One region of the Brevundimonas sp. GW460-12-10-14-LB2 genome, then DNA from elsewhere that is predicted to be linked to it. Evidence: predicted binding sites of a transcription regulator. Region 1 holds the regulator's gene; the other holds the start of a gene.
What was found. Region 1 encodes LexA, which represses DNA repair genes until DNA is damaged. Its sites were predicted from a motif close to ATGTTCNCNANNTGTTCT; they were not measured.
Positions count from the first base shown of each region.

Region 1 (5,565 bases):
TGCCGATGCCGGCGAGGTCGAACCATTCGATGGCCTGGGCGTCGCTGAACAGTTCGTCGTCGCCGTGCGACCAGCCCAGGCGGGCCAGATAGTTGCGCATGGCCTCGGGCAAGTAGCCCATCTCGGCGTATTCATGCACCGCCTGTGCGCCGTGACGCTTCGACAGCTTGGCGCCGTCCGGTCCGTGGATCAGGGGGATGTGGGCGAAGGTCGGACGCGTCCAGCCCAGCGCATCGTAGATCAGGCTCTGACGCGCGGCGTTGTTCAGATGGTCGTCGCCGCGAATGACGTGGGTCACCCCCATGTCGTGGTCGTCCACAACGACGGCGAGATTATAGGTCGGCGCGCCGTCCGAACGCAGCAGCACCAGATCGTCCAGGTCCTCGGTCGACCAGCTCACGTCGCCCTGGACCTCATCGGCCACCATGACCGTCGTCGCCTTTGGCCGGCGGAAGCGCACGACGTGCGGCAGGGCCAGGTCGTCCACGGTCGGCTCGCGGTCGCGCCAGGGCGATTCGAAAGTGCGCTTCTCCGCCTTGGCCTCATCGCGCAGACGACCGGTTTCCTCGGCCGAGTTGAAGTCGCGGTAGGCGTGGCCGGTTTCGAGCAGTTGATCGACCACCTCGCGGTGGCGGTCGGCTCGGCTGAATTGAAACACCGGCTCGTCGTCGGCGAACAGCTCCAGCCAGCTCAGGCCGTCAAAAATGGCCTTCACCGCCTCATCGGTCGAGCGTTCGCGGTCGGTATCCTCAACGCGGATCAGGAAACGCCCAGCGTGTCTCTTGGCGTACAGCCAGTTGAACAAAGCGGTTCTCGCCCCGCCGATATGCAGATAGCCTGTCGGCGAGGGGGCGAAGCGGGTGACGACAGTCGAGGAAGGTGAGGTCATGGGGGAGGGGTCCGTAAGCGAGGCCCTTATACGCCCCGATGCGGCAAAACCTACCCCCGCCGCGCGATTGCGCGCTTGGCTGGACGCCGAGGTCGCCGCCCAGACCCTGAGATGGCGGCTATGGGCGCCGGTCGCATTCGGCGCGGGCGGCGGCATCTATTTCGCGCTGCGAGCCGAGCCGGTCTTGTGGCCCTTGTTGCTGGGCGCCGCCTTGGCCTTTGGGCTGTGGGTCGTGGCGCGCCGGCGCGGCGGATCGCGGCGCCTGACCTGGCTGCTCTTGATTCTGGCCTGCGTTACAGGCGGGCTGGCGGCGGCCAAGGTGCGCACCGAAGCCGTCGCTGCGCCGATCGCGCCCGCCCTGAGCGAACCGACCGTGATCGAAGCCTGGGTCGTCGATGTCGACAGCCCGGGTCAGCAAGGAGCGCGGGTCGTGATCGCGCCGGTCTGGATTCGCGGACTGACGCCCGAACAGACGCCGGTGCGCCTGCGGGCGACGGTGCGGGGCGACCCGCCGCGGCCCGGCGAAGCGATCCGCCTGTTCGGCATTCTGAATCCGCCGCCTGCGCCGGCCAGCCCTGGGGCCTACGATTTCGGGCGCAACGCCTTCTTTCAGGGGATGGGAGGCGTTGCGTTCGCCTTGGGCGACACGCGTACGGCCGAGCTTGCCCCGCCGCCGTGGCGACTTCGACTTGAAATGGTGGTGAACGCCGCGCGCTTCGCATTGGCCGAGCGGATCGTGGCAAGGCTCGGCCAACGGACCGGCGGGATCGCCGCCGCCATGACGACCAGCCACGAAACCTGGATCAGTCAGGAGGACATGGATGTGATGCGCGATTCCGGCCTGGCGCACATCCTTTCGGTGTCAGGGCTGCATATGGCGATCGTCGGCGGTTTCGTCTTCTTCGCCGTGCGGCTGGGCGTGGCGGCCTGGCCCTGGTTGGCCTTGCGGGTTCACGGCAAGAAGGTCGCGGCCTTGGCGGGCCTGACGGCGGTCGGGGTCTATCTGGTGGTGTCGGGCGCGCCGCCCCCGGCCGAGCGGGCCGCCACCACCGCCTCCATCGCCTTTCTGGCCATCCTGCTGGATCGACAGGCGGTGACCATGCATGGCCTGGCTGTGGCGGCCTTCATCGTTTTGGCCATACAGCCTGAAGCCATCGTCACGCCGGGTTTCCAGATGTCGTTCGCGGCGACTGCGGCCTTGGTCGCCCTGGTCGAGGCTTGGCCGAAGCGCCCGCGCGAAATATCCGCGCCTTGGCCGATCCTGGCAGTCCAACGGCTGGGCGGGTGGCTGACGGCGGCTGTGGCGGCCAGCGTCGTCGCAGGATTGGCGACGGGACCGTTCGCTATGCAGCATTTCAACCGCACCGCCATGTACGGACTGCTCGCCAATCTCGGCACGTCGCCCGTGGCGGACTTCATCCTGATGCCAGCCCTGGCCTTGGGCGCAGCGCTTGAGCCTTTGGGGTTGGGGGGACCGTTCCTGGCGGTCGCGGGATGGGGCGTCGATCTGATGCTGGCCATCGGCGCCTGGACGGCGGGATTGCCCGGCGCGGTCAGAACGGTCGCCAGCGCACCAAATTATGTCCTGCCGGTCGCGTTCCTGGGCGTGTTGTTCGTCTGTTTGTGGCAAGGCCGCCTGCGCTGGTTGGGACTGCCCTTTGCAGCCGCCGTCCTGATCTGGCCGCGTGAACCGACGCCGGACCTCTGGCTTGGCGATGGCGGAACCAACGCCGCCTTTCACCGTGATGAGGCGGCCGTCGTCGTCCGGCCTGGCGTACGTGAGTTTGCGGTGGATCTCTGGTCGCGACGACGGGGGCTGGCCATGACGGATCGCTCGGAGACAGGCTGGGTCTGCGACCGCTTTTCCTGTCGACCGGAAGCCGATGAGGCCGGGCCCGTTGCAATCTGGTGGGGGCGGAAGTCGCCGAGCTCAGATCAGATGGAGGCGTTATGCCGCGCAGCGCCCGTCGTCAGCGTCCGCGCCGTCGTCTCGTCGATCCCGAGCGCCTGTCAGGATCGACTTGTCTTGGACAGCGTGGACTTTGCGCGGGGCGGGGCGGTGGAGTTGTGGCGCGTCAGCTCTGACGAGCCGAATCGATGGCGCGCAGTGTGGACGGCCGACGTTCGCGGCGACCGCCCCTGGACGCGTCAGTCCGATCCGGACGTCAGTGATAGCGGCGCATGAGGCCGACCAGCTTGCCCTGCACCGCGACCTGATCCGAGCCGTAGATTTTGGTCTCGTAGTTGCGGTTGGCGGGTTCCAACGCGATCGAGGCGCCCTTCTTGCGGAGGCGTTTCAGCGTCGCCTGCTCGCCCTCGACCAGAGCCACCACGATTTCACCGGAGGCGGCGTTGTCGGTCGATTTGATCACCACCATGTCGCCGTTCAGGATGCCGGCCTCGATCATGGAGTCGCCTTCGATCTCCAGCAAGTAGTGCTCGCCCGAGCCCAGCATGGATTCCGGGACCGGATAGCGCGCCGTTTCATGCTCGATTGCGTCGATCGGCGTGCCGGCGGCGATCTTGCCCATCAGCGGCAGCTCGCGGGTGTCGTTGGCCACCATCGGGGCCGAAGGTCGGACACCGCCGCCGCCCTCGATGACGTCGGGCTTGAACCCGGCGCGACCGCGCGGCGCGCCGGCCGTCGCCTGTTCGGGCAGTTTCGTGACTTCCAACGCGCGGGCGCGGTGAGCGAGGCGGCGGATGAAGCCGCGTTCCTCCAGCGCCGTAATCAGCCGGTGAATGCCGGACTTGGAGGCCAGATCGAGCGCCTCCTTCATCTCGTCGAACGAAGGGGAGACGCCGGTCTCCTGGATGCGTTCATGGATGAACATCAGCAGTTCGTGCTGTTTGCGCGTGAGCATCGCCAGGCCCTCATGCGCCCGCCGACGAATCGGAACGGGCCGTGAACATTTGTCGATGTTCTGTAAGTGTTCCTTGCTAATGTCAACTTAACGGCGCGGCTTGCCGCCGCGCGCAGACCTAGACCGCCAGCAACTGACGGGTCGCCGCCTCGACATCGGCCTGCCGCATCAGGCTCTCGCCGACCAGGATCGCCTGGGCATGGGCAGCCGAGACGCGCGCCACGTCGTCGGGCGTGAAAATGCCGCTCTCGGCGACCAGCAGAGCGCGAACGGGGCTAAGCATCGACAGCCGCTCCGTGGTTTCCAGATCGACCTCGAACGTGCGCAGCGAGCGATTATTGACCCCCACCAGATCGCCGCCTAGCGCACAGGCGCGCGCCATTTCGTCCTCGTCGTGCGTCTCGATCAGCGCGTCCATGCCAAAGCGTTCGGCTTCCGAAAGCAGCTCGGCGGCCAACCGGTCATCGACCATGGCCAAGATGATCAGGATGCAATCGGCGCCCAGGGCGCGGCTTTCGGCGACCTGCCAGGGATCGACAAGGAAATCCTTGCGCAGGCAGGGCAGGGCGACGGCCTCGCGGGCCTGGCCCAGATAGGCGTCGTCGCCCTGGAAGCTGGGGCCATCGGTCAGCACCGACAGACAGGCCGCACCGCCGGCCTCATAGGCGCGGGCCAGGGCCGGCGGATCGAAATCGGGCCGGATCAGGCCCTTGGACGGGCTGGCCTTCTTGATCTCGGCGATCAGGGCGGGACGACCGGTTTCCTCTCCGACGCGCTCCAAGGCGGCGCGAAAGCCGCGCGGGGCAGATGCGGCGCGGGCCAGGGCTTCGATCGCGTCCTGTGAGGTCGCAGCCTTGCGGGCGGCGACGTCCTCGCGCTTGTAGGTGGCGATACGATCCAGAACGTCGGTCATGCGGGCTCTTCGCTTTCCAGCGGCGTGGAGGTGATGCGGGCCAGGCGATCCAGCGCCTCGGCGGCTCGACCGTCGTCGATGGCGCCAGCCGCGAGCGCGGCGCCGTCGGCCAGATCGGCCGCGCGATCGGACACCACGAGGGCGGCGGCGGCGTTCAGCAGCACGATGTCGCGGTAGGGTCCGGCCGCGCCGGCCAGAAGCGCGCGCAGGGCGACGGCGTTCTCTTCGGCGTCGCCGCCGCGAATGTCTGCGATAGAGGCCCGCGGCAGGCCGGCGTCCTTGGGCGTGACCTGGAAGCGACGAACCGCGCCATCCTTCCATTCGGCGACGTCCGTGGGGCCGGAAGTCGCCAGTTCGTCCAGGCCTTGGCCGTGAACGGTCCAGGCCCGGGTGGCGCCAAGCCGGCCCAGCACCTCGGCCAGCGGCTCCAGCAGGCGCGGATCATAGACGCCCATGACCTGTCGTCTTGCAGACGCCGGGTTCGAAAGCGGTCCCAACAGGTTGAAGACGGTGCGAAAACCGATCTCGGCTCGCACCGGCCCGACATGACGCATCGCCCCGTGATAGGCGGGCGCGAACAGGAAGCAGATACCGGCCTCATCCAGCGCCTTTTTCTGCTGCGCCTGCGACGCCATCAGGTTCACGCCCAGGATCGACAAGACGTCGGAAGAGCCTGATTTCGAAGACATCGCCCGATTGCCGTGCTTGGCGACCTTCAGACCGGCGCCGGCGAGAACCAGGGCTGCGGCGGTGGAGATATTGTAGGTGTGCTGACCGTCGCCCCCGGTGCCGCAGGTGTCGATCACCTCATAGGGATGATCCAGCGTCAGAGCGGCTTCACGCATGGCGCCCGCGAAGGCGGCGATCTCGTCCACGGTCTCGCCGCGCATCCGCATGGC
Region 1 covers NZ_CP015511.1:1,255,480-1,261,044, reverse strand. Annotated here, with positions in the region: gene gltX (glutamate--tRNA ligase) at 1-889, opposite strand, end outside; gene A4249_RS06185 (ComEC/Rec2 family competence protein) at 957-3,074, shown strand; gene lexA (transcriptional repressor LexA) at 3,055-3,753, opposite strand; gene trpC (indole-3-glycerol phosphate synthase TrpC) at 3,872-4,666, opposite strand; gene trpD (anthranilate phosphoribosyltransferase) at 4,663-5,565, opposite strand, start outside.

Region 2 (5,565 bases), 1.1 Mb from region 1:
GCCGGGCGGATCTTCGACGCCCTCAACTGGGCTAAGGGGGAGTGGCCGGACATGGCTCTGGCGACGACCGGGGCGAAAGGCTCCGAGAAGCTGGCGATCAAATGGGCCCAGCAGAAGGGGGTGAAGCTGATCCTCGCCCGGGCGGATTTCGACAGGAACGGAAAGGCGGCTCCCTTCCGGGCGAACGACGAGTTGATCGCGCTGGAGCCGGAGGTCTGCCTGACCCTGGTCCATTCGCTGGCCGGGGTGCGGGAGGATCAGCGGCCGTTCGGACCGGCGCTCAACCTCGGCCAGAAGGCGATGGAGAACGGGCTGCGGCACGTGCCCATCAAGGCCCGGGCCGCCTGAGACATCACGATCTGGATCAATGACCCGCTCGGCTTCGGCCGGGCGGGATTTTTCTTGTCATCCGGCGGACCCGAAGCGGTCTGAACGCCGGGGTCGCCTGGGTCTTGCCGAGGTTTGATCGGCTGTGTTCACTGTTGGAGAGGCTGGTTGGAAATCGTCAGATTGAGGGCTTAGGGCAAGATAAAAGAGGGGTTTTGGCCTTCTGTTTTCCTGAGCCCGGGCAGACACTTGCGAGGATTGCGGAGACCGACGTCGACTTGCGCTGAGTTGACGCCTGATTCCGCGACGACGACAGGCCGGAGCCCCGATCATGCAGGTCCGAACCGCCATTGAGGTACGCCTCGCCCAAGCGTCAAAGGATGACGTCTCGACCTTGAAAGTGCGCCTTCCGCAGAGGTTGAAGTCGGACAAGACCAGCGTCCGGATCGCCATGTTCCAGAGGCTCGCGGCCTCGCGCCTGTTCGCCTACGGGGACCGCGCCGGGTGTCTGCGCGCGGCCCAGAACCGCTCGGGTCGTCCCTTCCGTCTCGACGTCCGGCAGCGCGTCACGGTCAAGGCGCTGGTGTCCCGGCACATGGGCAAGGGGTTCGCCCGGGGCGCGGCGCTCGCCGCCCATATCGCCTATCTCGGCCGCATGGGCGCGGGCGAGGACGGCGAGCGCGCGGCCTTTTTCGGACCGGTGCGTGAGAGGGTCGATCCGACCGGCGCCACGGAGTGCTGGGCGAAGGACAGGCACCATTTTCGCTTCATCATTTCACCCGAGCACGGCGATCGGATTTCGGACCTCCAGGGCTTCGCCAGGGAGGTCATGTCGAGGGTCGCCGACGACCTTGGAGAACCGGGTCTGAACTGGATCGCCGTCTGCCATTTCGACACCGACCAGCCGCACGCCCATGTGCTTGTGCGCGGCCGGAGAAGCGACGGCCGGGACCTCGTGATTCCGCGCGACTACATCGGCTACGGCTTTCGCGCCCGGGCCCAGGAAGTGGCCCAGGAGCGGCTCGGCGACCTCAGCCGTCAGGACGCCGAACGGCGGGTCTGGCGTGAGACCGAGGCCGACCGGTTCACCGCCTTCGACCGCCGTCTCCTGGCAGCTGCGGACAACAACGGCTGTGTCGATGACGGGATCGGGGGCACTGACGCCTGGACGGCGCTGACCCGGGGACGGTTGCGCCATCTGGAGACCCTGGGCCTCGCCGAACGAACAGGGCGGCGCTTCCGGCTGGCCCCGGATATGGAAGCCCGACTTCGGAGGCTGCAGCTCTCGAAGGACGTCATTCGCACCCTCAACCAACGGCGTCTTGACGGCGCGCGGTCGGCGGAACAGCTGGGCAAGGCGCCGGTCCAGGGCAAGGTCGTGAAGACCGGCTTCCACGACGAACTGGGCGGCTCCGCCTATGTGGTGGTGCGCGCCGCTGACGGCTCCGAACACTATGGGCGGCTGGGTGTCGGCGAGACCCCGCCAACCGTGGGAAAAGCGGTCACGCTTTCGCTCGATGCGCGCGGCTTCGCCCAGGTCCTCAGCGGCAAGCATCTGGGTCAGGATCTGGGTCGGTGACGATTTGCCGAACTCATGCCGCTTCCGGGAAGACCTTCTCGACAGACAGGCTGCCTTCCGGCAGGGGGCGCAGCAGCTCGGCCTCGGGTTTGCGCAGGTCCAGCCAATCGAGGGCCGCATCGGGTCTCAGCAGGACGATCTGGCGGTCGTGGTAGGGGGCGATGTCCGGTCCCGGCTCGGTGGTCAGCATGGCGAAGGCGCCGTCTCGAACCAGGCCGGCGACCCAGAAGATCGGCGCGTCGGCCATGGTGAACCGCCACTTGGTCTTGCGCTTCTGACCCGGCTCGGCATCGGTGAACTCGAAGAAGCCGTCGGTGGGGATCAGGCAGCGGGTGACGCCGTCGAAGGATCGACCGTCGGATCGGAAGTTGAACACGGGTCTTCCCTGTGGCGACTTCCAGGCCCAGGGCGACACGATCAGCTGCGAGCCATCGGGGCCTCGCGTGATGATGGGCGCCCGGTCGCCGATACGGATCGAGGCCATGGGTCCGAAGTTGGGCATGCCGCCGGGAAAGACGAGACGGTCGCCGGTTCGGTTGAAGGTCTCGATCACCTCGTCGAACGGCAGGATGAGCTGATACTCGTTGCACATGCGGACCTCCGTCTACCGCCCCATTGATCGCCGACTTCGCTGAAAAAGCCAGCGGCGACCGTCCCTGGCCGTCCTGGCGCGCGGTCCACAGGTCGTCCGGCGAAGGGGATAAGAGATGAGCGAAGGTTGACTCTTCGCATCATACAGAACCAGAACATTACAGGAACATTCGTCAGCCTTGGGAACAGGAGGCTTCTCATGCGCGCCCGCCTGCCTGCCGGGCTCGACATCCTGCGCGATCGGATCCGCGCCCTTGAACAGGGCGGCCGGAACACCACCGGGGTGTTGCCCTTCGGCGTGAAAGATCTCGATCGCCATCTCCCCAGCGGCGGTCTTTCACTGGGCGCCGTTCATGAGATCGCAGGCGGCGGCGAGGAGGCCGTGGACGGCGCCGCAGCCGCCCTGTTCGCCGCAGGCATCGCCGCCCGGCGGCCCGGCCAGGTGTTGTGGTGCGTAACCCGCCCCGACCTCTTCGCACCGGCCCTGCGTCAGGCCGGTCTGGGGCCGGACCGGGTGATCTATGTCGAGGCCGGGGACGAGCCTTCCCTTCTCGCCTGTTTCGAGGAAGGCCTTCGTCATCCCGGTCTGGCCGCCGTCGTGGCCGAGACCGCCCGCCTCAGTCTCGTCGCGTCCCGACGGCTGCAACTGGCCGCCGAAGACTCGGGCGGCCTGGGTCTGGCGGTGCGCCGATGGCGACGGGCTTCGGAAGCCGCCGACTTCGGTCAGCACACCGCCTCCGCCACGCGCTGGCGCATCAGCCCGGCCCCCTCCTCGCCCTTGCCCGTGCCCGGCGTGGGGCGGGCGCGCTGGTTCGTCGAACTCATCCGTTGTCGCGGCGCCGAGGCCGCGGATTTCACCTTGGAAGCCTGTGATGAGACGGGTCGTCTCGCTCTACCTGCCGAACTGGTCCGTCGATCGTCTGCGACGCGGACTGGCGGACGTCGCGCCGCCGCCTGAGCTTCCCCTGATCCTCGCGGGTCGGTCCGGGCGCCGTCGGATCGTGCTCGCCGCCAACACGGCGGCGCTGGCCCAGGGCGCACGCGTCGGCATGGCGGCGACCCAGGCTCAGGCCCTCATCCCCGGCCTCGACGTTCGGGTGGCGGATCCGGCGGGCGACGAGGCCGCGCTCGGTCGTCTCGCCGTCTGGGCCATGCGCCGGTACGCCCCCGTCTGCCAGCCCGATCCGCCGGATGGCCTCGCCATCGACGCCACCGGGGCCGCCCACCTTCAGGGCGGGGAGGCCGCCATGCTGGCGGACATGATCCTACGCCTGAAGGAGGAAGGCATTGAAGCCGACGCCGCGATCGGTCCGACCTATGGCTCCGCCCATGCCGTGGTCCGCTTCCGACGCGCGCACCGTATGATCGCGCCCGACGCCGTCGACGCCGCCATCGCAGGATTGCCGCTGGCGGCGCTGCGGCTTCCGGAGGCGTTGATCGCGCATCTGCACCGGATGGGCTTCGACCGGATCGCCGACGTCGCACATCGGCCTCGCGCGCCTCTCACGCTCCGGTTCGGTCATGACCTCGGCCGTCGCATCGACCAGGCCTACGGGCGTGTGGACGAGCCGCTCGTCCCGGTCGAGGCGCCGGAGATCCCGACGGTGTCGCGGGTGTTCGGGGAGCCGATCGGCGCGCCGGAGACCCTCGAGCGCCATGTCACGGCGCTCGCCTCGGAACTGTGCGCGGCGTTGGAGATCCTGAGCCTGGGAGCCAGACGGCTGGACTGGTTGTGCGTCCGTGTCGACAACCGGGTCGAGGCGCAGAGGGTGGGCCTGGCCCGACCGACCCGGGATGCGGCCCGGCTGTCGCGCCTGCTGACCGACCGGATCGAAAAGATCGATCCGGGGTTCGGCATCGAGCGCATGACCCTGTCCGCAGTCCAGGCCGAACCCCTCGATTGGCGGTGGGGCAAGAGCGCCTTGGGCGAGACCGAGGGGCCAGACCTGTCGGATCTCGTCGATATGCTGTCCAACCGCATCGGCGCCCAGCGCCTGTATCGACTGGTCCCGGTCGAGAGCGACGTGCCCGAGCGCTCCGTCGGCAAGGCGCCGCCCCTTTCTGTCGCTCCGGTTCTGGACTGGACGCCGGATTGGCCGCGTCCCGCACGCCTGTTGAAGCGGCCCGAGCCCGTCGAGACCATGGCCCTGCTGCCCGACAATCCCCCGACCCACTTCACATGGCGAGGCGTACGGCGTCGGGTAGTCCGCGCGGACGGCCCTGAAAGGATATTCGGAGAATGGCGACGGCGGGACGCCGAGGTCTGGGCCGTTCGTGACTACTTCCAGGTTGAGGATGAGGTGGGGCGGCGGTTCTGGTTGTTCCGGGCTGGCGACGGCGAAGATGGTCGGACGGGGTCGCAAGCCTGGTTTATCCATGGACTGTTCGGGTGATCGATTGTCGCGTCAATCCGGGGTCACCTCGTTGGGCGCGTCGGGAGCGGCCTCGTCGGCCAACCAGTGCGAGGGGATGAGGAAATCGGCCTCGCCGCGCCAGTTGGCCACCTCTTTGACGCCCTCGATGTCGCCCCATGCATGATGGTCCGCATGATCCAGCACGATGATCTGCAGGCGGGAGTTGAACGACCCGTGCGCGCGAGCGAGGCTCGCGAAAATCTTGCGCGTACTCTCCAGATCGCCGAGCCGACCTTTGCGCCCACGAGCGGCGCCAATCGACTCTCCAGGCTCGTCAAGATCGGCTTCGCCGGTGACGATCTGTTCGAAGGTGTCGCTCGGGAAATAGACCTGGCTCGGCTGATCTATGACGAGGAAGGTCGGCACCGGATTGTTCTGGAGACGATTGAGGAAGACCCCGTGAAGCGCGAGCAGGGCGGCGAGATGGTAGGCCATCCAGTTCTCGCCGCTGCCGATTTCCCAGAGAAAATCCGCGCCCTTGGCGCCCTCGCGTTCGAACCGGAGATTCAGCTCGCGCTCATCGAGCATGGGCCGGCCTTCGGCGCCTTCGATCCCGAGATGCTCGATGAAGCGGACGATGTAGCTTGAGATACGGGCATGGACGTCCGAAGCGCGGCGGCGGCGTTCTTCGTCGTTGCCTTGCCGCTCGATATC
Region 2 covers NZ_CP015511.1:2,368,501-2,374,065, forward strand. Annotated here, with positions in the region: gene A4249_RS11795 (DUF2493 domain-containing protein) at 1-348, shown strand, start outside; gene A4249_RS11800 (DUF3363 domain-containing protein) at 659-1,906, shown strand; gene A4249_RS11805 (SOS response-associated peptidase family protein) at 1,920-2,498, opposite strand; gene A4249_RS11810 (ImuA family protein) at 2,697-3,455, shown strand; gene A4249_RS11815 (Y-family DNA polymerase) at 3,370-4,890, shown strand; gene A4249_RS11820 (DUF3732 domain-containing protein) at 4,903-5,565, opposite strand, start outside.
Region 2: the regulator LexA is predicted to act here: its motif matches at 2,650-2,667, upstream of A4249_RS11810 (ImuA family protein).